DNA from 3 places in the Shewanella sp. 0m-6 genome. Region 3 is predicted to be linked to each of the others. Evidence: predicted binding sites of a transcription regulator. Region 3 holds the regulator's gene; each other region holds the start of a gene.
What was found. The regulator sigma-54, encoded in region 3, starts transcription at its own class of promoters, with help from an activator protein. The targets are predictions, from matches to a motif close to GTTGGCACGNNNNTNGNNT.
Positions count from the first base shown of each region.

Region 1: flgA (flagellar basal body P-ring formation chaperone FlgA) is a predicted target of sigma-54. The motif match lies at 3,824-3,842, and genes of this name have one in related genera.
Region 2: ACVBJC_RS12885 (LruC domain-containing protein) is a predicted target of sigma-54. The motif match lies at 5,477-5,495, and genes of this name have one in related genera.

Region 1 covers NZ_JBRIMD010000011.1:99,905-110,267, forward strand. The annotation lists gene flgD (flagellar hook assembly protein FlgD) at 1-774, opposite strand, end outside; gene flgC (flagellar basal body rod protein FlgC) at 800-1,216, opposite strand; gene flgB (flagellar basal body rod protein FlgB) at 1,219-1,617, opposite strand; gene ACVBJC_RS10680 (CheR family methyltransferase) at 1,781-2,620, opposite strand; gene ACVBJC_RS10685 (chemotaxis protein CheV) at 2,764-3,684, opposite strand; gene flgA (flagellar basal body P-ring formation chaperone FlgA) at 3,981-4,688, shown strand; gene flgM (flagellar biosynthesis anti-sigma factor FlgM) at 4,786-5,103, shown strand; gene ACVBJC_RS10700 (flagella synthesis protein FlgN) at 5,188-5,613, shown strand; gene ACVBJC_RS10705 (LPP20 family lipoprotein) at 6,289-6,735, opposite strand; gene ACVBJC_RS10710 (FlgO family outer membrane protein) at 6,736-7,365, opposite strand; gene ACVBJC_RS10715 (flagellar assembly protein FlgT) at 7,740-8,909, shown strand; tRNA gene ACVBJC_RS10720 (tRNA-Arg) at 9,098-9,173, shown strand; gene ACVBJC_RS10725 (class I SAM-dependent DNA methyltransferase) at 9,396-10,148, opposite strand.
Region 2 covers NZ_JBRIMD010000015.1:70,321-80,683, reverse strand. The annotation lists gene ACVBJC_RS12900 (acyl-CoA dehydrogenase) at 1-1,441, opposite strand, end outside; gene ACVBJC_RS12895 (CIA30 family protein) at 1,795-2,307, opposite strand; gene ACVBJC_RS12890 (hypothetical protein) at 2,743-3,267, opposite strand; gene ACVBJC_RS12885 (LruC domain-containing protein) at 3,282-5,435, opposite strand; gene bshA (N-acetyl-alpha-D-glucosaminyl L-malate synthase BshA) at 5,795-6,970, shown strand; gene ACVBJC_RS12875 (cation:dicarboxylate symporter family transporter) at 6,967-9,171, shown strand; gene ACVBJC_RS12870 (hypothetical protein) at 9,215-10,036, shown strand; gene ACVBJC_RS12865 (lipid A deacylase LpxR family protein) at 10,091-10,363, opposite strand, start outside.
Region 3 covers NZ_JBRIMD010000004.1:194,639-205,001, reverse strand. The annotation lists gene ACVBJC_RS04865 (calcium/sodium antiporter) at 1-844, shown strand, start outside; gene ACVBJC_RS04860 (KpsF/GutQ family sugar-phosphate isomerase) at 891-1,868, shown strand; gene kdsC (3-deoxy-manno-octulosonate-8-phosphatase KdsC) at 1,870-2,421, shown strand; gene lptC (LPS export ABC transporter periplasmic protein LptC) at 2,418-2,975, shown strand; gene lptA (lipopolysaccharide transport periplasmic protein LptA) at 3,046-3,585, shown strand; gene lptB (LPS export ABC transporter ATP-binding protein) at 3,582-4,313, shown strand; gene ACVBJC_RS04835 (RNA polymerase factor sigma-54) at 4,450-5,913, shown strand; gene hpf (ribosome hibernation promoting factor) at 5,943-6,230, shown strand; gene ptsN (PTS IIA-like nitrogen regulatory protein PtsN) at 6,233-6,676, shown strand; gene rapZ (RNase adapter RapZ) at 6,884-7,738, shown strand; gene ACVBJC_RS04815 (HPr family phosphocarrier protein) at 7,725-8,000, shown strand; gene mgtE (magnesium transporter) at 8,097-9,461, shown strand; gene ACVBJC_RS04805 (molybdate ABC transporter substrate-binding protein) at 9,537-10,328, opposite strand.

The sequences.
Region 1 (10,363 bases), on a different contig from region 3:
TCCGCCAACGCCACGTAAGTTTAAGATAGCGCCTGTCGCTGCTGTGCCAAGTGAAACGCTAGTAACATGTGCGTAAGTCGATACCGGTAGCTCTTCGCTTGTGCCGTTAACTTTACCGCTGGCTTTGAAGGTATAGTTACCATCAGCTACGGGCTGGCCGTTCTTATCTAAACCATCCCAACTGACATCGATATTGCCACCCGCACTGCCATCGACATTGTAGGTAGTGATTAGCTGACCTTTTTCATCTTCGATACGGACGATGATTGATTCGACAGGTTCCGGCGTACTGATGATGCCTTTCATGTTCGGATCTTCAGCAGAGATATGCGCAGTATCCGACGGGATAAGTACCTTTTGGCCAACAAGGCCTGAGGCCTGTAACGCCTGACTTGAGCTGGTTAACGCATTTAGATTAACAATCTCTTCGTTCAGTTTGCTGATCCCGTCTACCGTTGAGAAAGACGCCATCTGCTGGATCATCTGATCATTTTCAACAGGCTTAAAGGGATCTTGCATCGACAGCTGTTGACTCAATAGAGAGAAGAAATCCTCTTGGGTTAACTCCTGGCTATTGGGTTCAGGAATAGCGCTTTCTTCAGGCAAACGTAAGCCATCAAGAAACGGGTTACCCGTTGATGTCTGCTCAGTGTTAGTCGCCGATGCAGCCGTACTCTGAGCCGCAGCCTGCGCTGTTTGTGGCGAAATAGCATTAGCCTGTTGTGGCTGGCTAGCAGCCGGCTGTGTTGCGGTGAGCGGATTAATAAGGCTCAAAATTTACCTCCAGCTTTCACTGAGTTTATTTGCCCATTTTTAATGTCTGCTGAAGCATCGATTTTGCTGCTTCAGTGACTTGTACGTTCATTTGATAAGAGCGAGAGGCTGAAATCATGTTAGCCATCTCCTCCATTACATTCACATTAGGCTTGTAGATAAAGCCATCGGTGTCCGCCATAGGGTGACCTGGCGAAAACTCTTTATTCAGTGGCATATCACTTTCAACAATCCCTTTAACGGCAACTGACTGCGCTGCACTTTGATGCTGCTGCGCCTTACTCATTTCAGCTTCAAAGATAGGATGACGCGCACGGTAGGTTTCACCCACACTGCTTGATACAGAATCAGCATTGGCAATATTACTCGCCGTGGTGTTAAGTCTGACCGATTGGGCCGACATACCAGAACCTGCAACGTTAAAAATATTAAATAAGCTCATGATTAACTGCCTCTAAGTGCTTTTTTCATACCGGCGAACTTACTGTCAAGAAAACCCAGTGACATTTGATATTCCAGTGCGTTTTGCATAAAAGAAGACTGCTCTTGCTGAATATCAACCGTGTTACCGTCACCCGTATCAGGCTGATTTGGCACCCGGTAGCCCACATGTTGCTGAGTTAATGCCGCCATATCGAAGTGTTTAGTATCGCTTTTAGCCATAGCTAAACCCGATTGCTGAGATTGAGCCGCCCCCATCGCTTTAGAAAAATCGATATCACGGGCTTTATAATTTGGCGTATCAGCATTTGCAATATTTGAAGACAGGATCTCTGCACGCTGGGAGCGAACGCCCAAAGTGTATTGATGAACCCCTAATGCTTTGTCAAAACTAATCGCCATAAAATTGCCTCCTCAGCTCGATAGCTAGAACATAGCAATAGTTGTGCCAAATTAGAGAGATACTTGAAAGATTAGCTAGGAGACACATTCAACATCGAATGCTAGAGATAAAAAACGCGTCACAAAGACGCGTTAGTAGGAGCAGAGTCGAGCAAACAAAGCATTAGCCTCGTTTTTGATAGTAGATCCCAGGGTTACAACGCACCATATCAAATTCATCAGACAGACCCGCTATAGACTCGGACGCGCCTAGAAACAGTATGCCGTTAGGATTTAACGCGGCAGCAAATTGCCGTAGGATTTTCCGCTTTGCCTCTGGTGAAAAATAGATCAACACATTACGGCAAAAAATAATATCGAACTTGCCTAGTAAGGTATAACTTTCTAGCAGGTTATGGGCGCGAAAATTGACTAAGCGCTTAACGTTGTCTTTAACAACCATGTTGCCTGAGGGCAAAGCATCAAAAAACTGACGTTTGCGTTCATCAGACAAACCACGACCTAAGGCAAGATTATCGTATTGCGCATTTTTACAGCGCTCAAGCATAGAGGGTGACAAATCTGTTGCCAGAATACTTGCACTGGCGGGTAAGCTGCCAGGCTTGCGCTGTTGATGCTCTAATATTGTCATGGCTAACGAATACGGCTCTTGACCTGAAGAACAGGCTGCAGACCAGATTTTTACCGGTCGGCCTAAACGACTAAATGTGGGTAAAATCGTACTCGACAATAACTCGAAAGGATAACGGTCGCGAAACCATAAGGTTTCATTTGTCGTCATAGCATCGATAACTTCAGTGCGCAATTGGCGCTCAGTCGGTTTCATCGAATGCTTAACCACGTCTGATAAGGATGGCAAATTATATTTGCCCATAAGAGGTGCTAGTCGGCTACGCACCAGATACTGCTTATTTTCTCCCAACACAATACCGCTGTGCTGTTCTAAGAATAATCTAAATTGATTGTACTCATTCTCAGCAAGAGATTTATTCGCCACTCTAATATCCTAATTCAGTAAAACAAACCACAGTGGTCAATCAACATCGACCACGGGTAAAAACGAACGCAGGTTTATACCTTAGCATCAACACAAACACAAGCAAGCTATGGTTTATGCTGATACTAAATAACGGCAACTAATGGCAACTACAGGCTTAAATGCTTGTTTACCGCTGCGGCTAACTCATCAGGGTTAAACTTAGCGATAAAATCGTTAGCCCCCACCTTTTGCACCATCGCCTGATTAAACACACCGCTTAATGAAGTGTGTAATACCACTTTAATGTTTCTTAGCTTAGGATCATCACGAATTTCTGCGGTTAAGGTATAACCATCCATCTCTGGCATTTCAATGTCAGAAATAATCAATGGGATCTCAGTTGATACGTCATCAAGCTCTGCCGATATCGCCCGCAGTTTATTCAACGCTTCTCTACCGTCTTTGGCTGTATCTATTTGTAAATCGAGCGAAGTGAGCGCGCGAATAATTTGCTTACGAGCGACCGATGAGTCATCAATCACCATAATGTGGTAATGCTTATCACGGTCAATCGTTAAGGCATCATCCAGCTCTTTACTGGTGTTAGTGTTAACGGGTGAAATTTCATCAAGAATTCTCTCAACATCTAAAATCTCAACTAATTCGTTTTCAATTTCAGTCACCGCGGTCAGATAAGAGGATTTGCCCGCCCCTTGTGGTGGCGGCATAATGGCTTCCCAGTTCATATTAATAATTCGCTCAACTGAACTGACCAAGAAGCCCTGCACACTGCGGTTATATTCTGAGATAATAATGAAGCTGTTTTCAATATTCTCGATTGGACGACCACCGGTTGCCGCACTCAAGTCAATCACCGAAATCATCATACCGCGAACATGAGCAACGCCGCGCACCTTGGAGTTCAATTTTGGTAAGTTTGTTAAAGGTGGACACTGCAACACCTCTTTGACTTTAAAAACATTAATACCAAATCGTTGACGTCCATTTAGCTTAAATAACAATAATTCTAGGCGGTTTTGTCCAACCAATTGAGTCCGTTTATTGACTGATTCGAGAATATTCGACATACATTTTTTGCCTTGTACCTACTCATGTAGGCGATATCTATTTCAATTTAATTAGTGTGTGTAAATAGTCGTTATAATTTGGCTACACTCGGTGTATTTCACACAAGGTTTCACGCCATATTTCACACAACCATCACTTTTAGGCACATTAATTGCTTACTTGGAGCTATCCAAGCGAGTACGGCCTTTTCAGTCAAACTAATGACGCCAACCAATCCAAAAGGATAAAGATGACTGCAGTTCAGCACATAACACAATATTGTCGCATATTAGCGAATCAAGCCACTGCATTCATTATGAAAATCTACTTTTGCATCATTTTAGTTGTACTTTTGACCCCAATGGCGGCAACTGCCACTACAGCTGCCAGTATTCCATCTGTATCGACCATTTCTCAATTAGCTATAGCGGCTATTGAAGAAAAAATTGAAGCGCCTGATAAGGCAAAGATTAATATCAGCCCTCAGAGCCTAGATACGCGTGTCAACTTACCCAACTGCTACTTACCCATCACCGCCGAAATCGCCAGCGATCGTGCTATCCGCCGTAACAATACAGTTAAAATTAGCTGCAACAGTCCAGATTTAAGTTATCCATGGCAGATGTTCTTATCGGTAAGAGTGGAGATCCTGTACCCTGTTGTAGTCGCAAAATCGACCATGGGGCCGGGTGATCTGTTATCTAGAGACGATATTGCACTCGAATATATTGAGCAAACCACTTTGCGGGGCCAACAGTTTGAAAGTATCTCCGAAGTGATAGGGGCGAGATTAAAACGACGTGTCGCACCGGGGCACCCCATTTTTGCCAACCAACTCTGTATTGTGTGTAAAGGCGATAGCGTGTCGATATATGCGCGCTCTGACAATTTTGAAATTAAAACCGTTGGTGAAGCACTGCATGATGGCAACGTAGGTGATAAAGTTCGCATAAAAAATAGCCACTCCCATAAAAAACTCGATGCTCGCGTCACTGGCGTTGGCCAAGTCGAAGTAAGAATGTAAGAATGTACGAATAGAAGAATGTAAAAAGTCCTAAAGTAACCAGTGATGCTGCCGATAGCATGGGTAAGAAACTATTTTTTAACTGTTGGATTTCAAAATGGCTATTGATATTAAACAAGTAAACCCTCACGCCAATACGCGAATTAGTACGGGTGCGAGTACCAAAGCAACATCAGCACAAACTGCGCCAACAACACCCACTCCCGCCGCACAGAAAGGCGACTCGGTGTCGATTACCGCACAGGCTCAACAGATCCAAAATGTACAAACTAAGATGGCTGACATGCCAGAAATAGACCAAAAGAAAGTAGACGAAATTAAAGCCGCAATTGCCGAAGGGCGTTACAAAATCGATCCAGATAAGCTTGCAAGTAACATCGCAAACTTTGAAAATGATCTTAAAGATTTAAAGTAAGCGCTATGTGCTAGCTTATGTGCAAAGTAGGACATAACGGGTCAAAGCAGCGAACTCAATAGAGCGAAAATTAACAAGGCCATTATGACAAATTTATCTCAACTCCTTAGCTCACAACACCAAGTGTTGACTGAGCTAAACGCGGTTATTAGCCAAGAAAAACAAGCCTTGCATGCTCAGCAAGCCGATGTTTTGTTGTCGTTAGCCAGCACTAAGGCAAACCTATTGGCTAGCCTTAAACAAAATGATGAGATGATTGCCGTTCAGCCTGATCTAGCCTTATTAAAAACCGATCCTACATTATCTACACAAGTGACCGACACCAAAGTCTTATTAGCCGAGTGCCAACAACTCAATGCTGAAAATGAGTCACTGATTGAATTAAGTTTAGCCAGCTTAAATCGATTCTCACAAGCGCTACAGGTAAGCCGAAATGCGTCGAGCCTAACTTACGATGGCAAAGGAAAAACCTCTAGTATTTCAACGCTTGGAAATAATTTAAAAGCTTAACGGTTTTAAATGAAGGACGCTTCGCTGCGAGGACGTGACTTTGTCTCAATTGAATGTCACTTCGAGAGCGTCGCGTTGCGACTTCTAGATCCTAGGTTAAAGCTAAGACAGGAAACGCGAAGACGAACGGCCTTCGGCCTTACGGCACATGACTGTTTAATTTAATTGAAGGTCACTACAGAACGCTTCGCTTACACAAAAGCAAAGAGCCTAGACATTACAGAGCCCACCGTAACAACTAACATAACGTATCATCGCAATTGTAGCTTGAGCTGTAGCTTGGGCTTTAGCCCATCAAAGCTTACGTATCACTTCAAAACTGACGGCATAAAGGCCGACCTACTTTATAAAGAAGGTACGAGGAAAGGCAGGTACTAGGTTAAAGCTAAGACGGGAAACGCGAAGACGAACGGCCTTCGGCCTTACGGCACGTGACTGTTTAATTTAATTGAAGGTCACTACGGAGCGCTTCGCTTAAGGAAAAGAAAAACGACGGCATTAATGCCGACCTACGAAAAAAGAAGATTCTAGGTTCTAGGTTCTAGGTTCTAGGAAAGCATAAAGATCAAAGCAATTGCATAAATAAAACCAATGCAAGCTTTTGACTTTTCTTGCGCTTTTCCTAGGACCTAGAAGCGAAGCGTCCTCGAAGTGAGCCTGCGAACGCCCTGCCCCTTAAAAATACGTAATTTCTTTCACTCGTTGCGAGCGGTGTTGCTGCTGATATAGTGCCCATACTTGCTCAAAATCTAACTCTAGTTCCGTCACATAATGCTCACCAGCAGGATAACTTTTTACTATTTTAGCACCACGAATAACGCCCGATACAGACGCTTGAATTTCATCACTAGATAACATCCAGTCACTCATCTGGCTACTTGCACTCAATTGTTGACCATAAACCTGCTCTGCAAGTTCGCGATACGCCGCAATTTTCGAGGCTTGCATTGCCATTAATACACGCTGAGAATGTTCAGCTGCAGGTTGAGTGTCCAGCGGTGCATAACCGATTGCGCTCAACTTGGGAAAAGAGCGTGGTGCCTCTGTTTCATACTGCACATAGCGGTCTTGTGCCGAGCATGCACAAAGGGTTAACGCGGCACATAAAATAACGGCTTTCATCTATTTATCCCCTACTATTTTCACCGATTGCAGCCCGCCTTGGTTATTGCGATAAAGTAACCCATTTTCTGACACTACCTTTTCTGAAACGCGAATATAACCAGGCATCGCAGCGGCATTAACAAAACCTTGCGCCGCCGATACCACACGGTTATTAGTCACATTGACGATTCGGCTATTAATTGCCACCCCTTGGGTCGATAAACTCATCGTCGAAACCACCACATTCTCAACCGGTAAGTCTGAGGACAATTGCTGCCAATCACGACTCATAATAAACTCACCATCAGCAGTGACCTTAAGGGCATCACTGACATTAATATCAACTAAATTGAACTGATGATCATGTAACGCCGCAATCAAACCTTGTTGATATTGCAAAGCAAGCGCATTGGTCAATGTCATATCTGATACCAATACCGGGGTTGCCACCAGCAATGGCTGATTTGGGCGTAAGCTGTCGTTTTGCCGAACCAGTTCATTGGCCATCTGTTGAGACAAATGATTTATCGCAGCGGTATGCGGCAAACCATAACCGTTAGCCATCTGCTGCTCAGCGGAATTATCGCCCTCGGTGCTTGCACAGCCGATAGTCAGCAGTAAAGATAGAAAAATAATGGGCTTATACATGTTTAAACTTCCTATCAGACGTTAATCACTACAGCGAGTTGCAGCAATCGTTCCGACCTTATCCGTACGCATAAATGCTATTAAATTCATATCGGCAAAGCAGCCCAAAACTTTATCTATTTTGGCCCTAAACTTCTCAGACCTAGCTCAGTGTCCTCTCTACACAGCTGTTAATAAAAAATCATCGAGTACTCCTGCTAAAGGATAGCCACAAATCTGCCGATACAGGCACGTTAATTGCTTAACTCATTGCTAAAAGGCAGGTTTGTCAGTTATCCGGCACAAAGCTATGCAAAAAGCTATGTCAAACAAATATGCAGAGTAACTATGCACAATAACCATGCCATCAATTTCTCGAAAACTGGACAGGTAAGATGAAACCAGCGCTATATTCAATCACAGCACTCGTGTGCTTAATGTCATCCGTTGTCACGTTGCCAGCACAAGCCAAGTGGATCACTGCCAGTGGCCAAGCAAAAATTACCGATAACAACGTCACTCAAGCAAGAGAAAACGCCATTCACCAAGCCGTAAGTTATGCCACGTTACAGTCGGGTGCACGCTTTAGTAGCCAACAAACCGTCAGTAACGGCCAATTAATCAATGACACTTTTGCCATGGCACATCAGGCGCAAAGCCAAAATGTTGAACTTATCAGTGAGCGTATTGAAAACAATGAAATCACCGTCAATGTTCGTATCGATATCATTGAACCGCTCAACGACACTTGCCAAAGTAGCCAGCTTAAAGCGGCCATTTTAATCCCCCAGGCATTAATCAAAGACAGAACCCAGCTTAGAGTCGGCAATATTGGTCTGTTCGAGCAAAACCTGTCAGAGCGTTTAGCCTTCACGCTAGAGCAACACTCTAACAGTAGCTTTCCACTGACCCATGCCAATGAGCGTTTAGACATAGACCAAGCTTTAATTGATGTGCGTGGCTATCGCTTACCTAGCTGGTTGAGTGAGATAACAGACAGCCAATATATTCTGCTGCCAGAGATCATCGATATATCAACTGAAGATTTCACCAGTACCCTTGGGCTGTGGGACAACGACCCCATGCGTAATTTTCAAATTCGAGTATCGCTCTTTCATGGTATTAGCGGCGAGAAAGTCTGGAGTCAACAATACAGCCAAGCGGCAGAATGGGAGTTTCAGCGCCAGCAAACGGTTAACTCTAATAGCACCAGTTTCTGGAGTTCTGACTACGGCCAGGTAATTGATCAAATTTTGGCTCAAGTTAGCAATGATTTAGATAACAGCTTAAATTGCCGCCCACTACTCGGTCAGGTGGTATCTAAACAGGCCGATAGGATTATCCTCAACCTAGGCAGACGCCACGGCATTCGAGTCGGTGACACGCTTCAACTAGTATTGCAGCAAAATATGCCCGATAGACTCGATAACATGCGCGCGGTGGCAGGAAAAAGTAAAGCGACCATCACCATAGATCAAGTGACAGAAGAAAGTGCTACAGCGGTATTAGATGGCATCGCCGCATCGCTCAATATTCAAATTAATGACTTGGCGATAAAGCTATAACTGGAGCAGGCTTAAGCCTGCACTAAAATGACTGGCTAACATTACTGGCGTAAATTGAAGGTTAATCACTAAATAAATGGGATTAGCCTGCAAAATGCTCAGCCGCAGAACATTTATTAAGCAACTAAATTTAAAGACTTTTCATCAGCTCTTTTCATCTAGTGTAAAACCAGTATAATCAGCATAGTCTCCCTATAGCTCAACAGGATAGAGCAGTCGCCTCCTAAGCGATCGATCGGGGTTCGAGTCCCTGTGGGGAGACCATATACATACCTCTGTATATGCAATTCAATAAGCACTACCGTCTTAAACGTTTCAGTATCTAAAATAAAATTTCGCTAGATTAAACAAGCTTAAGCTAAGTAGGTTGTTTACGATGGGACTTTGAGCATGCACTTTATCTATTCACGTTCTGCTTTACGCGCAGGATCATTTTTCATTTAAGTTTGCTCAAATAATACTGCGCGGCGAATATTATCGCGATGACTAGATTTTCACACAGGCAAAAATAGCGTTGCCTGAAATGCCATCCCAAGGCGTCAGCCTGTCGTAGTCATGTTCAAGGATATGCACTTCAAAGTAAGGCTGCAGTAACTGCTGCAATTGTGCAAATCCGACCGCGACCATAGGGTGTTCATCTTGCCAAGACTGGGTGATATCGCCGGTTATTTTTTGAATGCTGAGTTTAAGCGCCTGTTTTTCACCGTCACCCGAGTAATACCAACCTGAGCTAAACACAAACTGACTGTCTTCATGAGCTGCGCTATGGCTAACCACTGAGCTGTTGTCTATTCGGGTCTTTTTTACGGCGTTAAAACAAAACATACCGCCCGTTGCTAACGCGCGATGTACGCTGCTAATGCACTCTTTCAGTTTTTCAATACCATCGCTGTAGTGGATGGAATACAGAAAACAGGTGATCAAGTCTAATGGCTCATCGACCGTGAAATTGGCCATGTCATGACACACAAAATCGGCTTCAGGGCAACGTAGCTTAGCAATATCGAGCATCGGCTGATTGATATCTAGGCCGCTACTTTGAAATCCATTTTCAATAAAATATTGAACATGGGGACCTGTACCACAGGCTAAGTCGAGATGGCGGACGCCTCTATTGCCGAATAATTGATGCAGACGGCGAATGCAGTCACTTTGTGCTTGATAGTTAATATCGGCACACATCAAATCATAATAACCAGACAGGTCGGTGTATAGCGCGTTAGTTTGCGTTGTCAGCAAGGGGGTTTACCGTGAATTTTTTGGGTGGCGCATACTATACTAATTGTCGATATTTGCGAAGCAGATAAATGCTCACTTTAAGCACAGTTCTCACATTTTGTTCATTATAGGCAAAGCAGCCCATTCTCCCTGACATTGCGCCACAATTACGGAAAGTTATGTGTGCACGATAAAACCTTACAAGGAGAGTCAATTTAAGCGTACAGTTCAGTGCA
Region 2 (10,363 bases), on a different contig from region 3:
CGACACTGTAACCAACCGTTTTACGTAAAATGCTGTTAAATTCTTTGTCTGCACCTTTGTCGTTAGAGTGAATTGATTCCACCATCGTTTGTAGGTACGGGTGACAACGCATCACACCTTGACCGAAAATCATTAGGTTACGAGTCAGGATGTTGGCACCTTCAACGGTAATAGCAATAGGCTGCGCGACATAGCCAGAGGCTAAGGTATTTTGCGGGCCACACTGAATAGCTTTACCTGCCTGAATGTCCATGGCTGAATCGAGTACATCTCGGCCTAGCTCTGTCATGTGATACTTGGCGATGGCGGTAACCACCGATGGCTTTAAGCCTAAGCCTAGCCCTTCAGTTGTGAGAACGCGCATCGCTTCTTGCAGGTAAGTTTTACCGGCAATATCGGCGAGCTTTTCTTGAATACCTTCAAATTTACCAATCGACAAACCAAACTGCTCACGTACCGCTGCGTACTCTGCCGATGATTTAAATGAGGCCTGGCTTACCGATACACCTAGAGCTGGTAATGAAATACCGCGTCCAGCGCCTAAACAAGCAACCAACATTGCCCAGCCGCGGCCGATGTTCTTTTGGCCACCAATGATGAAGTCCATCGGGATAAAGACATTTTCGCCACGAGTCGTACCGTTATAGAAACGAATGCCCATAGGATCATGACGATTACCGAGTTGTACACCAGGATGCGACTTAGGAATAAGCGCACAGGTGATGCCAAGGTTTTCTTTGCCACCGAGTAAACCGTTAGGATCTTCCACTTTAAAGGCTAAACCTAAAACACTGGCGATAGGAGCAAGGGTGATATAACGCTTGTCCCAAGTCACGCTTAAACCGAGTACTTGTTCACCTTGGTATTCACCCATGGTCACGGTACCAATATCTGGAATGCCGCCAGCATCTGAACCCGCCTCTGGGCTGGTTAGTGCAAAACAGGGGATCTCTTGACCGTTGGCTAAACGCGGTAACCAGTAATCTTGCTGCTCTGATGTACCGTAATGCATCAGTAGCTCACCTGGGCCGAGTGAGTTTGGTACCATTACGGTTACAGCTACGGCAGAACTTTTAGCTGCGATAGTCGCCACAATCGTCGAGTTGGCATACGGGCTGAACTCAAGACCGCCAAATGACTTTGGAATAATAAGCGAGAAAAACTTATTTTCTTTTAGGAAGTTAAGAATGTTGTCTGGTAGATGCTTACTGCGTTGGATCTCAAAATCATCTACCATCGCTAGCAAGGTAGCGACAGGACCATCTAAAAAGGCTTGTTCGTCGTTAGACAGGGTGGCAACAGGAATGTCACGTAGGGCTGCAAAATCAGGTACCCCTTGATAAATCGAACCTTCTAACCATACATCACCGGCATCGAGTGCCTCTTGTTCTGTGGTAGAAATACTTGGCAATACTTTTTTTAGTTTAGTTCTAATGCTCATATTCAATGCTCGTCCGACCAGAAGTTATGCTTCACATTACGTCACAAAAAGAGCGCTAGATCAAATTTTCAAACGATAAATTTAAACGCTTGTTTATATTTGGGGCTGGTATTGTGTTTGATTTTGAATATTTACAATACAAATTTCATAAGCTTACGCCTGTACGCTTAAATGAAATTATTTTTTACCGATTTGATTTTATTGGCGAAAAAAAAACGAAAAGCGGCTACAGAATACAATTTGATTGTGTGAGGGGAGTAAATTATTCAGTGTATCGTCTACATCGAATTTGCACGGCTTATGAGATAGAAGTCAAATTGAAGATGAAAAGTCATGGCCAATGCGATTAGGCCTTATTTCGACGTGGCCAACTCGATACTTTTAAATGATAACTCGAATGAACCCGCTTGTTTGTCGGCAAGTAAAAAACCGACTTGCTTGATATCGCCAAAGCTAAGTTTTGGGGCATTGACCACACGTCCTCTATACACTGATTCAAAATCATCAGCTTTAAACTCAATGGTAAGCCATTTGTTTTTTTCTGTTTTAAAGGCGCTTGAGTAGGCAAAAGAGTCCCACTGTTTATCTGTTCTTAGGCGTAATTGGTAGCGTCTACCATCACCTTTGACGTTAAGGCGAATAAGGTCAAGTCCTTCAGGTATGGTGACCGATATTTCAGCTCTGGTTGAGGCAAAGCCACCATTTCGCTCTAAAGATAACTGGCCGCTGAAGGTGGCTATATCGGATATAATTTCAATCTGGCTGTTTGAAATCCCGCCCATAACGGTATCGTTAATCAATGTCCAATTAGGCGTTTGCAATTCATTTATCACGGATAAATAACACGGCATCTGTTGATTTGTCATTAAAGCTTGCTCCTTAGCAAGGGCCTGGTTGGTTGTGGTGAGGCATAACAGGCTGACACTAAGTAAAATTGTTCTTATTACAGCACTATATCCAGAGCTAACATGGGGGGGAAAGCTGCAGTGTTTTATTGGTCTCGCTGGTGGCATAGTGTGTCGCCTAATTGTAAACCTTGATAGCTTATACGTTATAACGGGCTGGTTGGTTTATAAGTTTTGATTAATTCAATTTATTGGGATTAATTTGACGTATTCCGTCGCCGAACTTGTACTCGACGCTTACTTTAACTTTTACTCAGACTCATATTGGATTGGCGTGAGAAGGGGAGCTTTTTTAAATGAACAAAGCAGCGATAGGGGGAATCCATCGCTGCAATAATGGTTTAAACAATGGTTTAAGCAATGGTTTAAGCAATGGTTTAAACAATGTTTATTATGCTAATTGATGGTTAACACCTGAGTGTTTGAGTCTTGCGTATATTGCCACGGTAAATACTGTGGATCTTGCCCCTCGTAAAACCAAATAACCGCAATAAGTTGGCTTTCATGGTTAGCGACTTTGACCTCTTTGCTGAGCTTGCCTTGGTTTAGCGGCCCTCTAAACAAGCAGGAGTCAAAATTTACAGCGTAACTATCCCCTAAGATCTGATAGTCATCGCAAAGTGAGAAGTAACCTCTTTGTGTGTTGTCTTTATCGACATTTATCGTCAACATATATGCAGACTCTAGCTTGTTATCTGCATCTACTACAAGATCGTCCAGTGAAGTCGGATCTGGAGCCGGCTCCTCTGTGGTGGTGTTTGTGGTATCTGTCGTTGTCGTTGTAGATGCGGTCGTTTCTACGGGGGCGGGTGTAGCAGGAGAGCCTTCATCACCGCCTCCACCACATGCTGTAATCAACAAGGCAATACATGCCAGTAAGCTATTAGGTAGATTGAAAAAACGCTTTATTTGATTATTCATGGCATAGCCCTTAGTTATTTAAAGATGAGTGAGTCATTGGCATTTTCGTACCAAGTCGGGTTGGTGTTACCTGTGCTATCTGCTGCAAAATCAACAAATTCACTATAGGCATTATCTAAACGCTCTTTTTCTTTAGGGTGCTTCCACGTTACTGGGATCTCAATTGCCCACGCCATGCCGTTTTCGTCTTGGAAATACTGTGACGCACTTGGGTTAGATGCATCGTCTCGGGCTCCAAAGTAGTTAGTTGAGAACTTATCAGTAGGGGCTTGGTTCTTCAGGTGGATCTCTAATTGTCGGCCTGGATTTGCTCCTACTACATTTTTCGCGGCCAGACCATGATCGGTATTTGGTGTCGCAAATATAAAGGGATCATACGGAAAGGCCGGCACCAGACTTTCATCAACCGGGGTATCGAAGGGAATATCCAGTGACCAGGTGGTTCTAAAGGCGGATTCACAACCTGTTTCTGTTCTCAGGTATTCACAGCCTTGTTCTAAGGTAACGTAGTCCGATAGGTCTTGAGTAAATACAAATACAGCATTGGTTTGCCCCGTTTCTAATGGCGACACTGTTTGTGCAATGTTATCAATCGACCAACTAATGAAAGACTCTTTAATTTTCCCTCGACTGACACCAGGTAAATGAACCGCAAAGCCATTGTGATATGCAGCGCCCATAGCGGCTAACTGTGCTTCGAAACCAATACGTCTAACCTTATTATTTTTGACATACTCAATGATCCGTAATTGTACGACCACATCGTTCATATCAAAGTCACCCTGGTCTGGGTAAAGATCCTCATAGGCAAGGGTGGTATAGGTAGACGAAGAGGGGTAGTAATTAATGGTCACGCCAGTTTCGGTAAGGGTTACCGGGTAATCTTCAACCTCACCGTCGCCAACACCACCTGTTGGAGTGATATCTTGTTGAGTACTGAGACGAAAGCGTGCCCAAGTTGGTCCGGCCTTCGCCCAGCTAGGAACTTCAATACTGAGGGTGTTGAGACCATTATCAAGTGGTTCACCTAAGATAATCTGTTCTTCTAAGTCAAACTCGCCGTTTTGATCCCAGTCAAACCAAGCATTAAGGTAGCCATCTCCACCGCTAGCAGTAACGAGTAGTATCGCACTCTCGCCAAGCTCAAACCCCGTAGGCATTGATACGCCATCTTCGTCATCAGAGCTATCGCTGGCATCATCGGAGAGTGGCGCGGCATAACCATCAGACTCATTATCAACACTCGCGCCTAAATAGAGATTATCGCTGATGTTGTGTCTGGCACCATTTGAGTTTAATCGGGTGCCGTAAGAATCAGGAGCATCACCAAAGTCGACACTATCACCTACCACCACTTCTGCTAACGCGCAGCGGGCTCCATCGTTGGCTGATGAGGCTGGGCCATACGCAAATAACACTGCGCTTGGTGAAGCCGAATCAACGTTAACTTTGTAGATATTACCGTTACTGTTATTACTGACATAAAGGTTGCCATCAGGGTCAAAAAATTGTGCGCCAAAAATAAAGTTTCCCGAATTTGAGGTAATGACCACGCCTAAGTCGGTGGCTTCTGCACTAGCGGGGTCGATACGCAACAGCCTACCTGTAGATCCATTACTAATGCTGTACATGTAACCATCGGTAGGATGAAAGGCGAGGTCGGTAATATTATAGGTCGCATAGGCGGTACTGCCAGGCACTAAGGTCATGTTATAGCTTGCAGGGTTATCAAGAGGGATTTTGAATAACCCTTTACCTTTTCGATAGCCATACCAAACGTTTTCATTGATTGCGACGTCTCCGACATAGAAATTACCGGCACTCGCAGCGGTTGTATCTTTGGTAACAGAAAGGGAGATAATTTGATAATCGTTGCCGGCACGGCCTAATGATCCCGTTGCATAATCCCAACCGTAAATGTAGTTATCATGGTAATTAAACCCAACGCCGTTGTAGCCGTTGCCTGTCCCCATATCCTCAGATAACACCACATAGCTACCAGTTGCTAGGTTTACACCGTAGCTTTTGGGGGTATTAGATTGCTTCTGGATCACAAATGCTTCAGTTGGACAGGCACTAAAGGGAGCGGACGCGCTGACACTGGCAGAAATTAATAAGCTTAAAATTAATGGGGAGCAGCGTAATGGGATTGTTTTGGATATTTTCATAATGCATCTCTCACTGTCGATATTATTAATATATTTAGTGAAAGCATAAGCTGTGCCATTAATTTTTATTGTTTACTTTCATTGGTTTATTTGTTTTTAAAGATTAAGGTAAAGATCAGTTTTTGCATTTTGCAAATCAAAATATATGTGAGGAGTGAGGTGTTGGATGTAAGAGTTGAGGGAAAGATGTGACTCACCATATCGGCTCGAATGATGACATCAACCGCTAATATTCACCTTTATTTTCATGATAATTATTCATTAATAGCGTAAAAGGATTTACTTGGATTAAGTTCCTAATGATGCTAAGTTTTCTTTTGCTGTAACATTCTCTTAACTGTTTTGGTGGTGAGGAATTTATGTCGAAGATGCGCATAGGGATAGTGTGCCACCCGAGTATCGGGGGGTCGGGGCTGGTAGCAACAGAATTAGGGTTAGGGCTTGCTAAGCTTGGCCATGAAGTTCACTTTATCTCCAGTGTTCGGCCTTTTAAATTGATAGAGGATTCAGAATGCTTATTCTTTCACTCCGTTGAAGCCATTAATTACCCCCTGTTTTCCGATCCTCTATATACATTTGCATTGACGGCTAAAATAGTGGAAGTGGTCGAGCAATTTAAGCTTGATGTTGTACATGCACACTACTCCATTCCTCACTCATTATGCGCTTATCTAGCGGGTGAAATCACCGAGCATAAGTTTCCAACCATCACGACTATTCATGGCACCGATGTGACGATTGTTGGTCAAGATAAGCCTCTGTATCCACTTAATCGTTTCAGTATCCATAAAAGTAGTAAGGTCACGACGGTTTCGAGCTATCAACGTAACTATATATACAGTCATTTCGATAAAAGTAAGTCGATTGATGTTATTCATAATTTTATTGATTTAGACGTTTTCTCCCCCAAATTTGCAGACATTAATGTTCGACGTCAGTTAGCGAGAGACGATGAGAAAATCGTGATGCATGTGTCTAATTTTAGGCCGCTAAAAAACAGCGACACAGTGATCCGCTCATTTCACATGCTACTTAGGAAAGTCAAAGCTCGGCTGGTACTGCTCGGGAGTGGCCCTGATATTGATGGTATCAAGCAGCAATGTGAAAAGTTGGGGATTTTAAAGCATGTTGTCTTTGTGGGAGATGTTACCCATGTTGAGCATTATCTCCCTAATGCTGATTGCATGATCCAACCGAGTTATCGAGAGTCTTTTAGTATGGTGTTACTCGAAGCGATGGCCTGTGGGGTTCCAACGGTTAGCAGTAACGTCGATGGTGTTCCTGAAGTGGTAGACAATGGTAAAACAGGTTTTATGTTTGACCCTAATGATGCGTTAGGTATGGCCAAAGCCATGGAGGGCATCTTGACTGAACCACACACGCAACAAAATCTAGGCAAGGCTGGAAGAGCTCGAGCGGCTAAACTATTTAATCCAGAAGAGAAGGTTTTACAATATCTTAAGTGTTATCAAGACGCCATTAAGGACTCTCAAACAGAGGTAGCCGATATGGGTCAGCAAGGAGGCATTACATGACCAGCAAAACTGCAGCAATAGCGCCAGAAAAAGAGTCTGCCGATAAGCCAAAACAAAAAATGAGTATGTCGACGTTGGTGTTATTGTCGTTTGCAGCAGGTATTGCTGCGGGATTGTTTTTTGGTGAGATGTTGGCCTGGATGTCGGTTATCGGTGATGCTTTTATTAAGCTGCTGCAGATGACCATTATTCCGTACATTATCGTATCTTTGATTTCTAGCTTAGGTAGCCTAAGTATGGAGCAAGCCAAATCTCTTGGCGTGAAAGTCGGTAAGTTAATGTTGGTTATCTGGGCTTTTGGTTTGCTGACGATGTACTTTATTAAGTACACATTTCCTGACTGGCAGGCAGGGGAGTTCTTTAGCCTGACAGCGCTTGAAGATCCTAATTCGATTAATCTGCTTGATATTTATATCCCTTCAAATCCATTCTTCTCATTATCAAATAGTTATATTCCTGCGATTGTTCTATTTTGTGTTGCAACGGGAATAGCGCTTATCTCTATCGACAATAAAGACTCGTTAATGAAGCCGATGCAGCTATTGGGTGAGTCGTTTAATAAAGTGACTCAAAGCATTGTAAAGTTGATGCCTATAGGCATTTTTGCCATGACTGCCGCAACAGCTGGTACCATGGATTTCGATGAGTTTCAAAAGCTGCAGGTGTATTTTGTTGCTCATGTAGTGATGACTATTATTTTAACTTATTGGGTGTTACCAGCCATTCTGGCCGTGATCACGCCATTTTCTTATCGCGATATAACCGGTATTGCTAAAGATGCCATGGTCACCGCATTTGCAGCGGGTAATATTTTTATCGTGATCCCGATTTTGATTGAGCGGACTAAAGAGTTATTCCATAAATATAATATTGGCAGTCAGCAAAGTGATGATTATGCCAATATCATCATTCCGGTTGTGTTTAGTTTCCCTAACCTCGGTAAGTTACTTACTATTGTGTTTGTCCTGTTTGCGGCGTGGTTTTCTGGCCAAGAGCTGGATTTTTTGACTTATCTACCTATGTCATTAAATGGTCTGGTTAGCCTGTTTGGTAGTGTCTATTTAACTATCCCTATGTTGCTAGATTCATTAGAGCTGTCTTCTGACTTATTCCAGCTTTATATGGTTTCAAGTTTGTTTACCAGTCGCTTTACCTCGTTATTAGCAGCGATGAATATCTTTATTTTAGCGGTTGGCGGCACGGCAATGCTGGTGGGTGTCGCGAAAATCAGCATGAAGCGTTTAGTGATATACAGTGCGTTAACGCCAGTGTTTATTGGTATATGTTTGTTAGGCTCAAGTTGGTTATTGAGTTTGATTGTAGATACTGAATATGAGATGGATGAGGTGGTTGCGCAGATGAGCTCTGCAGAAAAAGTGCCGGATCAAGTGATCGCATACAGTTGGGGGGATGTCGCAGCAGCGAATGGGCCTCGCAGTGTACAACAGATAAGAGAAAGTGGTGTACTTAGAGTCGGCTATAACCCGATACAAGTGCCGTTTTCTTTCTACAATGCGGAGCAAAAGTTGGTTGGCTTTGATGTTGAGCTAATGAAAAAGTTAGCCCAAGAGATGGATCTAAGCATTGCGTTCATCCCTTATACTTTTGCTAATGTACTTGAAGGGATTAATCAAGGCCAGTTTGATATTGCGATATCGGGCTTGCAGATGACAACTCAGCGATTAGAGCTGGTGGGCTTTACTACGCCTGTACTCGATCTGCACTACGCCTTTGTGGTGAAAGACCATCGAGCCGATGAGTTTAAAACCGATAAATTGATCCAAGATGCGGGCAAAGTTCGCATCGCTTCTGTTGGCAGCTATTCAATCATTCCGCATTTAGAGGAGAAATTTCCTAACCTTGAATTTGAAACCATACAATCGGATAGGATGTTTTTTGAAGACGACGGTAATACATGGGATGGCTTGATGATAAGCCTAGAGGCCGGTAAAACCTGGACAATATTATACCCAGAATACACCACTCTTTATAATCGAGAAGAGATTAAATCATTTCCAGCATCCTATGCGGTGGCTCTTGACAATGGGTCATTACAAACCTTTTTAAACAGTTGGTTGGAGCTACAAAAGTCGTCAGGTTTTGTCGACAAGCTCTATGGATATTGGATTTTAGGTGAGAACGCTAAACCAAAACAGCCTAGGTGGTCGGTTATTAAAGATGTGTTGCATTGGGTAGATTAAGTGTCGATAAACAATGGGCCATAAATGGTTAGGAGTATAGCGGGTGAAAAAAGCGTCTTTGGTATTACTCATGTTGATGACTCACTCTACAGTCTTTGCAAGTGAAGAGTATGAGGTTGGCCCGGATTCCTATGATGAGGGAGAGCTGCAGTGGAACTATTTAATCGCTTTCCCCATGGTTTGGGCGCCAGATATCTCTGGCTCAATTGCTGCAGATAGCGAGCGAGTTGATATCGACGTGCCGTTTAAAGACATCATTGATAACTTGAACTTCGGTGTTATTGGTGAGCTGTATGCTCAGAAAGGGGATTGGCTCTATAGCCTTAGAGTTAATTACCTAAGGATTAAAAGTGATAGTCAGACCGAGGGCCTTAAAGGGCCCATCTCTGGCGGTATTATCTCCCCGGGTCACAATGTCGAAACCGATATGCATTTAGCCGTTAACGATTTGCTAGCGGGCTATGAAGTCGCGCCTGGCTTGCGTGTATTTACAGGTGTCCGGCATATCTTTAGTAAAATTGATTTAAATATAAAACCATTGAGTGATGATGGACTGATCAATATTAATACTCAGGTACCGATTGCGAATGAGCATCTGTTCGACTGGTTGGTGGGGGCCACTTATCGATATTGGATGACAAAAGCTTGGGGCGTGTCAGTAGGCGCCGATACTAAAATCTATGGTGACAATGATCGAGATTATGGCTTCAATGCCTCGGCTCTATATCGGTTCGGCGACCTACATAATGTGTGGATTGGTTATCGTTACCTGCAAATTGGCAATGACTCAGAAGTCGATGGTGTAAAATATCAGATGGACTTTGTTGAAAAGGGCCCACAGATTGGCTGGGCCTTTAGTTTTTAAGTGCCGAGTCAGAGGCGTGAAAAGGGCGTTAACAGCGAGCTAAGCCTTATTGAATTACAACATAAAACTGTAACTCAATACGCCATAACCATGCCATTTATCAGGATCTGACTCATATTCCTTGGTGTAGAGATCGAAACTCCAACTGACAGACCAAGTGGGGAATGCCCAAATAACACCAGTGCTAGCTCTGGCTTGTTGGTGCTTTATCTGCAGGTATGAGTCATAGGGTAATGAGCCGTCAATAGTCAGGTCGTTGAAGCGGTATCCCGCTTGCGCACGGGCGTATACTGTCCAGCTACCATGTTGGCGTGCACTCGCGCTGTA
Region 3 (10,363 bases):
TATTGGTTTAACGATTGTCGCTATGGGGAGTTCGGCTCCTGAAATGTTCGTTGCGGCGACCGCATCACTCGAAGGCATGACTGATACCGCAATTGGTAACGTACTAGGTTCTAACATCGCTAACATCACTTTAATTTTGGGGATCACCGCTTTGCTCGGCGCAATTTCGGTGAGCTCACAGACACTCAAACGTGAAATCCCAATGATGCTAGTCGCTACAGTGATTGTAGGTTACTTTCTTTACGATGGTTTTTTAACCCGTATCGAAGGCATTAGCTTATTAGTGCTATTTATCGCTTTAATGGGTTACCTAATCTGGCATGGCTTAAACAGTAAAGACAAAGATGCATTAGCCGTTGAAGCAGAAAGCGAAGTGCCTGCCGACGTCCCAACGGGTAAAGCCATTTTATGGCTGATTGTGGGTATGGTATTGTTACCATTATCCGCAGACTGGATGGTACAAGGTGCAGTAGGGATCGCTAAAGCGTATCATTTGTCTGATTTAGTTATCGGTTTAACCATTATTGCAGTCGGTACCAGTCTGCCAGAACTCGCCGCTTGTATTGCCGGAGTCTTAAAAAAAGAAGATGACCTTGCGATCGGTAACATAGTTGGTTCAAACTTATTCAATATTCTAGCGGTACTTGCTATACCTGGCATTATAGCGCCTGGCGCTGTTGATGCAGCGGCGAGTACCCGTGATTTTTATATGGTGCTTGCAACAAGCAGCGCACTTGCAATACTGATCTTATTATCTGGACGCGCCAGACAGCTAAAACCATGGCATGGCGTAGTATTACTTATTACATTTATCGCATACCAGGCATTACTCTTCCTATCTTAGCAATGGGTGCGATACGTTAAGCAGCAATTTAAAGAGAGACCAAGAAATGGTAGATGCAAATCAACTACGCCAATGGGGTACTAAGGTCATCGATATCGAGAAACAAGCACTCGATAATCTGTATCAGTACATTGACTCTTCAGAATTTGCCCAAGCTTGCCAATTAATATTGCAATGCACAGGTAAAGTTATCGTGATGGGCATGGGCAAATCAGGACACATTGGCAACAAGATTTCAGCCACACTAGCCAGCACAGGTACACCTGCATTTTTTGTGCATCCCGGTGAAGCTAGCCATGGCGACTTAGGCGTATTGAGTGAGAACGATATCGTACTTGCGATTTCAAATTCAGGTGAGTCGAGTGAGATCTTAACCTTAATGCCAGTCATTAAGCGCATGGGGCTGCCAATGATCTCTGTCACGGGTAAGCCAGATTCTAATATGGCGAAGCTGGCGCAACTGCACCTTTGCATTGAAGTACCAGAAGAAGCTTGCCCACTTGGGCTTGCACCAACGTCGAGCACCACAGCAACATTAGTCATGGGCGATGCCCTAGCGGTTGCGTTATTGCAAGCGCGCGGCTTTACTCAAGATGACTTTGCACTGTCTCACCCCGGCGGTAGCCTAGGGCGAAAATTGCTACTTAAAGTCAGTGATGTCATGCATAAGGGCTGTGAGTTACCAAGTGTGCAAAATGATATCTGTATTACTGAGGCGCTGTACGAGATCTCTAAAAAAGGCTTAGGCATGACAGCGGTTGTTGATGCCAGCAACACCTTAGTCGGTATTTTCACCGATGGTGACCTACGCCGGGTTATCGACGCTGAAGTCAATTTACGCACTACTCCTATCGCAGAGGTGATGACTAAAGGCTGCGTCACCATTACCGATAACGTGCTTGCAGCAGAAGCATTAAAAGTCATGGATACTAAGAGTATTAATGGTTTAATCGTGATTAACGACAAACAACAGCCTGTTGGCGCATTAAACATGCTAGATATGGTCAAAGCAGGAGTAATTTAATATGTCCAAGCAAGGTTTATACGGCCCTATTAGCGATGTAGTCTGGCAAGCAGCCAGCAAGATAAAACTACTCATTTGCGATGTTGATGGCGTGTTTTCCGACGGCCTAGTCTATATGAGCAACAGCGGTGAAGAACTTAAAACATTCCATACTCGTGATGGATATGGCGTACGCTCAGTATTATCTAGTGGCATCCAAGTGGCGATTATCACCGGTCGTAAATCACAAATCGTTGAAGACAGGTTTACCGCTCTAGGCGTTACCCACATCTACCAAGGTGTCGATAACAAGTTAGCCCCCTATAATGAACTGCTATCACTTTATAATGTTAGCCCTGAAGAGGTCGCTTATATTGGTGATGACATGGTGGACTTGCCCGTTATGCAGCAGGTTGGTCTTTCCGTTTGTGTGGCCGATGGTCACCCATATGTAAAACAACATGCAAAAATGACCACCCATATTAAAGGCGGCCACGGCGCCCTACGCGAACTCACTGATTTACTACTATTAAGCCAAGACAAGTTTGACTCAGCTCATGGGATGAGTATATGAACCGCGTCACCCTTGCGATAATCGCACTTTTTGGCACTGCACTTTTGCTCTATTGGCAAGTTCAGTCTAAAAAAAGCGAGCAGGAGCTGAATATCGATACAAGTCAGCGACCCGACTATATTATCGATGATCTACGTAGCATCGAATATAACGAGTTAGGCTTCATCAATAGCGAAGTAACAGCGAAACACATGGAACACTTTGATAGCGTCAATATGACCTATTTTACTGAGCCTGTTTATCTCATTTACCCTGATGATGGCCTAGCCGAATGGCGACTTAAAAGTGATAAAGGCAGCCTGAATAAAGTCACTGGCAAGGTAACGCTAGAAAACAATGTTATTATCGACTCGATTAGCCCAGAAGAGCCGATACAGACGTTAAGCACCAGCTATTTAGATCTTGATTTGAATACTATGATCATGACGTCAGATGAAATTATCCACGTCACTGGCAACGAATTCGTCATTCAAGGTGTAGGCTTATATGCCGACCTGAATGCCCAGAGCGTAAAACTAATCAGCCAAGTAGAAGGTATCTACGAAGCTCAGTAACGCCAACATATTGAACAATTTTACACTCATACTAGCTAAAGAAAACGCTTTAGCTGAGTAGAAGGACGCTATGAAATACAATCAATCTATCCTTGCAGGCCTATTTTGTCTGCTCAGTTTCAGCTCTGTTGCTAAAGTTGATGACCTGATGCAAGAGGTGAAAATTGCGGCCGCTAGCCAAGAAGCTGATATCAAGAATAATCAGGTTATCTTTTTTGGGCCTGTCGAAGTCACTCAGGGCACAATCAAGATGAATGCCGATAAGCTACGGGTTTTCTCAAAAGAAGATAAGAGCGGTAAAACGCTTGTGGCGACTGGTAACCCAGCCACTTACACCCAAATAATGGATGATGGACGCCCGGCAACGGCTAGCGCAAAAGAGATCCGCTACGAACTTGCTACGCGCACACTCACCTTAGTAGGCGAAGCCACCCTAGCGCAAGACGGTAGCCAGGTCACAGGTAACCGCATTAAATACAACATCAGTTTGCAACAGCTTATTGCAGAAAGTACTGGCAAGGGCGATGACAGAGTTATCACCATTATTCAGCCTGAAACCTATCAGGAAGAGAAACCAGAATCGCCAGCGAAAAAGCAGGAACAGCAATGAACCAAATCACCTTAAAAGCGGTCAATCTTGCTAAGAGCTATAAAAATCGTGCCGTCGTACAAGATGTTAGCTTAACCGTAAAGACAGGTCAGATTGTTGGTTTGCTTGGCCCAAACGGTGCAGGTAAAACAACGACATTCTACATGGTGGTTGGCCTAGTACAGAGTGATAAGGGTAAGATCTTTATTGATGATGACGATCTTACGCTCGATCCTATGCATTTACGCGCCCGTAAAGGTATCGGTTACCTACCTCAGGAAGCCAGTATTTTTAGAAAGCTGTCAGTACGTGACAACATCATGGCCGTCTTACAGACTCGTCATGACATCAATAACGAGCAACGTGAAGAACAACTTGAGCATCTACTCGAAGAGTTTCATATCACTCACATTCGTGACAGCCAAGGTATGGCATTGTCTGGAGGCGAACGCCGCCGGGTAGAAATTGCTCGGGCACTCGCAGCTAATCCAAAGTTTATCTTGTTAGATGAGCCGTTCGCGGGTGTTGACCCCATTTCAGTTATCGATATTAAAAAAATTATTGAACAACTTAAGAGTCGCGGTCTGGGCGTACTGATCACCGATCATAATGTTCGCGAAACTTTGGACGTTTGTGAGCGTGCTTACATAGTAAGCCACGGAAATCTGATTGCTGAAGGTACACCTGCCGAAATCTTGGACAACCAACAGGTTCGAGCGGTGTACTTAGGTGAACAATTCAGGCTATAGTTAATTCACAGTATGGAAGCTGAAAAACTCAATATGGAATTATTTCCAAAAAAAATCAACGTGTTGAGTTTTTGAGCAACCTTCGCCAGTTCAACGAGCTTTAACGTTTAACTACAGTGTAGGGAATAGCGGTAAAATGAAAGCGTCACTCCAGCTCAAAATGGGTCAACAGCTCACTATGACTCCCCAGTTACAACAGGCCATTCGCCTGTTACAACTGTCTTCTTTAGAGCTGCAACAAGAGATCCAACAAGCATTAGATTCTAATCCGTTACTGGAGCTAGATGAAGAGCAGTCAGATGGCGATATGATCAACGATGAAGATCACTCTGTAAATGACTCTAATAGTGAACTCACCCAAGATAGCGCAAGCGTTGACACCTCCGAAGCCCTCACCCAAGATTCCATGCCCGATGACCTGCCTATGGATACCACTTGGGATGAAGTCTACACCGTTTCCTCTAATGCTAGCTCAGGCGTAAGTCGTGAAGATGACATGCCATTCCAAGGCGAGACTAGCGAAGGCTTATATGAGCATCTTGAGTGGCAAAAGAACCTCACCCCATTTTCAGATAACGATCTTGCTATCGCCACCGCGATTATTGATGCGATCGATGAACGAGGTTATTTAACCCAGAGCTGTGACGAAATTCTCGAAGCGATGGGCGATCCTGAAACTGAACTCGATGAAGTCGAAGCCGTTTTAAAACGAATTCAACATTTTGATCCTATCGGTGTTGCCGCCCGCAACTTAAGTGAATGCCTACTTATCCAGCTAGCACAATATGCCGCAGATACACCGCACATTGAAAATGCAAGATTACTGATTAAAGACTATTTAGACCTTATTGCGGGGCGTGATTTTAGGCAGTTAATGCGTAAAACAAAACTCAAAGAGGATGATTTACGTGAGGCGATCACACTGATCCAAACTCTTAACCCAAGACCTGGGCTTGCCATTGCACGCAGTAAAGATGAATACGTCATTCCCGACGTGTCTGTCAGCAAGAAAAAAGGTCGCTGGGTGGTAGAGCTAAATCCTGACTATATGCCTAAGATTAATGTTAATCAGCATTACGCATCAATGGCGCGTAGCACAACGAATCAGGCCGACGGTCAATTTATCCGTGGCCACCTGCAAGAAGCTAAGTGGTTTATAAAGAGCCTGGAAAGCCGCAACGACACCTTATTGAAAGTGACAAACTGTATCGTCAAATTCCAGCAAGGCTTTTTTGAGTTCGGTGAAGAAGCCATGAAACCTATGGTACTCAATGACATTGCCGAAGCTGTTGAAATGCATGAATCTACCATTTCACGTGTTACCACACAGAAGTACATGCACACCCCAAGGGGCATTTTTGAACTAAAATATTTCTTCTCAAGCCATGTGGGTACCGACGATGGCGGAGAATGCTCATCGACAGCAATTAGGGCATTTATTAAGAAATTAGTCGCAGCTGAAAACCAGAGGAAACCGTTAAGCGATAGCAAAATGGCCCAGCTTCTGGCTGAACAAGGGATTAAAGTTGCTAGACGTACGATTGCAAAATATCGAGAAGCGATGCTGATCCCGCCCTCAAACCAACGTAAGAGTTTATAACTCAAAATTAGGCACATGGAGGATCGATAATGCAAATCAACCTGACAGGACATCACATCGAAATCACCGATTCACTACGCGGTTATGTAGAAGAGAAATTTACAAAGCTTGAACGACATTTCGATCAGATCAATAATGTGCACGTTATTTTGAATGTACAAAAAATGCAGCAGATTGCCGAAGCTAAAATTCACCTTAAAAAAGGGGAAGTATTTGCTATTTCGGAACATGCAGATATGTATGCTGCAATAGACTCCCTGATCGATAAACTAGATCGTCAGGTTATTAAACACAAAGAGAAGCTGACTAAACACTAACGATGGAACTAAGTACCATCCTGCAGCCGGAGTGCACTACCTGCGCCACTCCGGGCAGTAAGAAAAAAGTACTGGAGTTAATCAGTGACATTGCCGCTGTCCAGTACCCAACCCTTTCTTCACAAGAGATCTTTGAAAGTCTCTTGGCACGAGAGAAAATGGGTAGCACGGGAATAGGTAATGGTATAGCGATTCCTCATGGAAGGCTGTCGAATATAGAACGTCCAGTTGCAGTATTGGTTAAATGTGAAGTTCCTATCCCATTTGACTCATTCGATAAGCAGCCTGTCGATATTCTATTTGCTTTATTGGTGCCATCTGATCAGTGTGAGCAACATTTAGCAACACTGTCTTGTATGGCTGAAAAACTCAACGATAAAGCGGTGGTTAAGCAGTTGAGAAAGACCAGCAATGAATCAGAGCTATACCAAGTCATTACCCAATAGCTAACTACTCAGGTCTTTAAGTTATTTATTTTTTTACACAAAAGGTAAATGATTTAAAGACCTAAGTAATTATTACAGCAATATTATTTATTCTTATTCACCCGCTCAACTTCTTGCTTTCAGCCTTAAAAAAGTTAATCTATACACTTACACAATATAACCACAAAAATCATACATTTTGTTTAATGTCTATCAGGTAATCATACGATGAAGCTTGTTTTAGTCTCAGGTCGCTCCGGTTCAGGTAAGTCCGTTCTATTAAGAATGCTAGAAGATCTCGGCTATTATTGTGTCGATAACCTGCCCTTGCCAATGATGGGGACCTTACTCAAAGAGCTATCGGGTAACACTAAGCTTGTCGCCATCAGTGTCGATATTCGTAACCTGCCAGAAAAGAAAGATGAGCTGGTTAAGCACCTCACTTTTCTGCCTGATGGGGTCGAGTTATTAAGCTTTTTCCTTAACTCAAGCGATGAAGTGCTACTTAAACGTTATAACGAGACCCGTCGTCTGCACCCTTTATCGCACGATAACATTTCGCTTAAAGAGGCCATTGCGCTAGAAGGTCGCTTGTTAGAGCCGCTAGCCAACATTGTCGATCATTATATCGATACCTCAAATCTCAACATTTACGATCTTAATGATCAGGTGCGTGAGATCCTACTTGGCAATCTTGATAAAGAGTTGATGATCAACTTCGAATCGTTTGGTTTTAAACATGGTATGCCAACCGAAGCTGACTTTATGTTTGATGTACGATTTTTGCCAAACCCACATTGGGAGCCCGACCTGCGCCCTATGACTGGGCTCGACCAACCAGTACAAGATTTCTTAAATGAACGCCCAATGGTCAACCTGTTTATTAAACAGATTGAAGATCTACTCGAAACTTGGTTACCCGATCTAGAACGTAACAACCGTAGCTACCTTACCATTGCGATTGGCTGTACCGGTGGCCAACACCGATCGGTTTATATCACTGAGCGCCTTGCTGCTCACTTCAAAGATGGCAAACATAAAATACAAGTCCGCCACCGTGAGCTAAAAAATGCCGACCATTGAACGTGAAGTTACCATCTGCAATAAACTAGGTCTTCACGCTCGCGCTGCCACAAAACTCGTTGTTTTAGCCTCCGAATTTGATGCTGAGATCACCATCATTCAAGGTGAGAAACAAGCCTCGGCTACAAGTGTACTAGGCTTATTGATGTTAGAAACAGGAATGGGAAAAACGGTACAACTCGTTGCAACCGGGACAGACGCCCAAGCAGCGCTCGATGCCATTTGCCAATTAATTGATGCCAGATTTGATGAAGATAATTAATTCGTTATTTTCCTAATGAATTTCCTAGCTACCGCACATAAATACTCTTGAGTTACGTTATGATAAGCGCCTTTAAAACGACCCAGTGAGGGAGCTATGCCGATTGAAGTCTTAGATAATCAAACAACTGACCAACGTCTCAATCAGCTGACTCAAGCATTAGGCAACGGTATGTTTGTCCACGTCCGCAACATGTTGCAGGATATGGCTGCAACGGACATTGCTTTTATTCTCGAATCTTCTCCACCTCGTACTCGTCAAGTGCTATGGCAACTGATTGACCAGGAACACACAGGTGAAATCCTCGACGAACTCGGTGAAGAGCTTAAAGACAGTCTCATTGCTCAGATGAGTCCAGAGCGCGTTGCAAAAGCCGCCGAAAACATGGACACCGATGACTTAGCCTATATTTTGCGAAGCCTGCCTGACAGCATCTTTAAGCAAGTTTTGCAGTCAATGACCAAGCAAGATCGCGTGCGTGTCGAACAAGCGCTGTCATACCCTGACGACACTGCTGGCAGCTTGATGAATACCGATACGGTTACCTTAAGGCCAGACGTCAATATCGACGTGATTTTGCGCTACTTGCGGATCCGCGGTGAACTTCCGCAAGCCACAGACATGCTATATGTGGTCGATAAACAAGACAGCGTGTTAGGTGGTGTACGTATTGCAGATCTGCTGACCTGTGACCCAAACGCCTCAGTACGTGAAATAATGGTATCGGATCTTGAAGGGATCCCTATTGGCATGTCTGACAGCGAAGTGGCGCAGCTATTTGAACGACATGACTGGGTGTCGGCCCCCGTTATCGACGCTGACAACAAGCTACTTGGCCGTATTACCATCGATGACGTGGTCGACGTTATTCGTGAAGACGCCGAACACTCTATGATGGGCATGGCAGGTATGGACGACGATACTGATACCTTTGGTCCAGTATTAAAAAGTACCTTTCGCCGCTCACTATGGTTAACCGTTAACTTATTCGCGGCATTACTCGCGGCATCAGTCAGTAATATGTTCGAAGGCACGATTGAACAATTTGCCACGATCGCGATTCTGATGACTATTGTTCCCAGTATGGGCGGCGTTGCTGGTAACCAAACTTTAGCTCTGGTTATTCGCGGTATTGCCCTTGGCCAAATCGGTAAAAGCAATTCTCGCTGGTTGATAGGTAAAGAGCTCGCCATTGGCTTCCTCAACGGCTTGCTGTGGTCTGTTCTCGTTTTTGTCGCTGTATGGATATGGAAAGGCGATATCGCCTTGGGAGCCTTGATTGCTGGCGCTATGCTCATCAATATGACGGTAGCGGGTCTTGCAGGGGCAACGATCCCTCTTATGCTAAAGAGGATGAACATCGATCCTGCATTAGCAGGGGGGATGGTATTAACCACTGTCACCGACGTGATTGGCTTATTTGCCTTCCTAGGCTTAGCCACGATTTTCTTACTTAACTAGTTATCAAGTTCGTTATCAAATTAGTTATTAAAGACTAATCAAAAGGCCGCTATTGCGGCCTTTTGATTACAAATCCTATTGCTTTAATGGGGCATCAAAACCGTAGTCAGCGAGGATCATTTGCCCGGGTTCAGAGAGAATATACATCGCCAGTTTCCAGGCATCTTGTTGGGCATCATCGAGTACAATCAAACCATAATTAGCTCCAACACTTAAAGGCTCAGGCAGCTGAACAACTTGCAGATCTTTGACCTCTTTCTGAGCCAGCACCGCATTGGTGCAATAAGTCAAAAACAGATCGGCGCGTTTATTTTCCATCACCCAAGCATAGGTATTACGGCCTTTAGGCGCTTTTGCACTGTTTTCACCACCGGTGAGCTGCAATGCTTTGGCTTCTAGCTTAGCCGTCGCTCCAGCCTGTAAGTGGTCAGCCTTTGCAAATATTTTCCAGGCGTAGTCACCTGAAGGATCGGCTTTGGGCGTTGAGGTACCTAATCGCACGTTAGGATCAAGCATCGCAGCTAGCACCCCCTCGCTGTTGATTTTGACACTCGGCTGAGCAATGGCACACATCTGATTGCGCGCAAACATCACTACGCTACTGCCCTTCCCCCCAGCTTGTAATGCTTGTGGGTGCTTCATATTGGCAGAGGCAAACACGTCTGTGTTTTCACCTGACTCTATACGCTTAAGTAATAATCCTGACGGTCCAAAATCAGCATGAACGGTTTGCTCACTCGCTGCCTGATAGGCACTAACAATATCATTCATAGCATTTTTTAAACTGCCTGCCGCTCTCAACTCAATGGGGTTAGCATTAACAGCAAAAGGTAAGCTTAGAAGTGAAACTAGCATCCATTTTTTCATCATTTTTTCCATTATCAATATTCGTTTTTAAATAA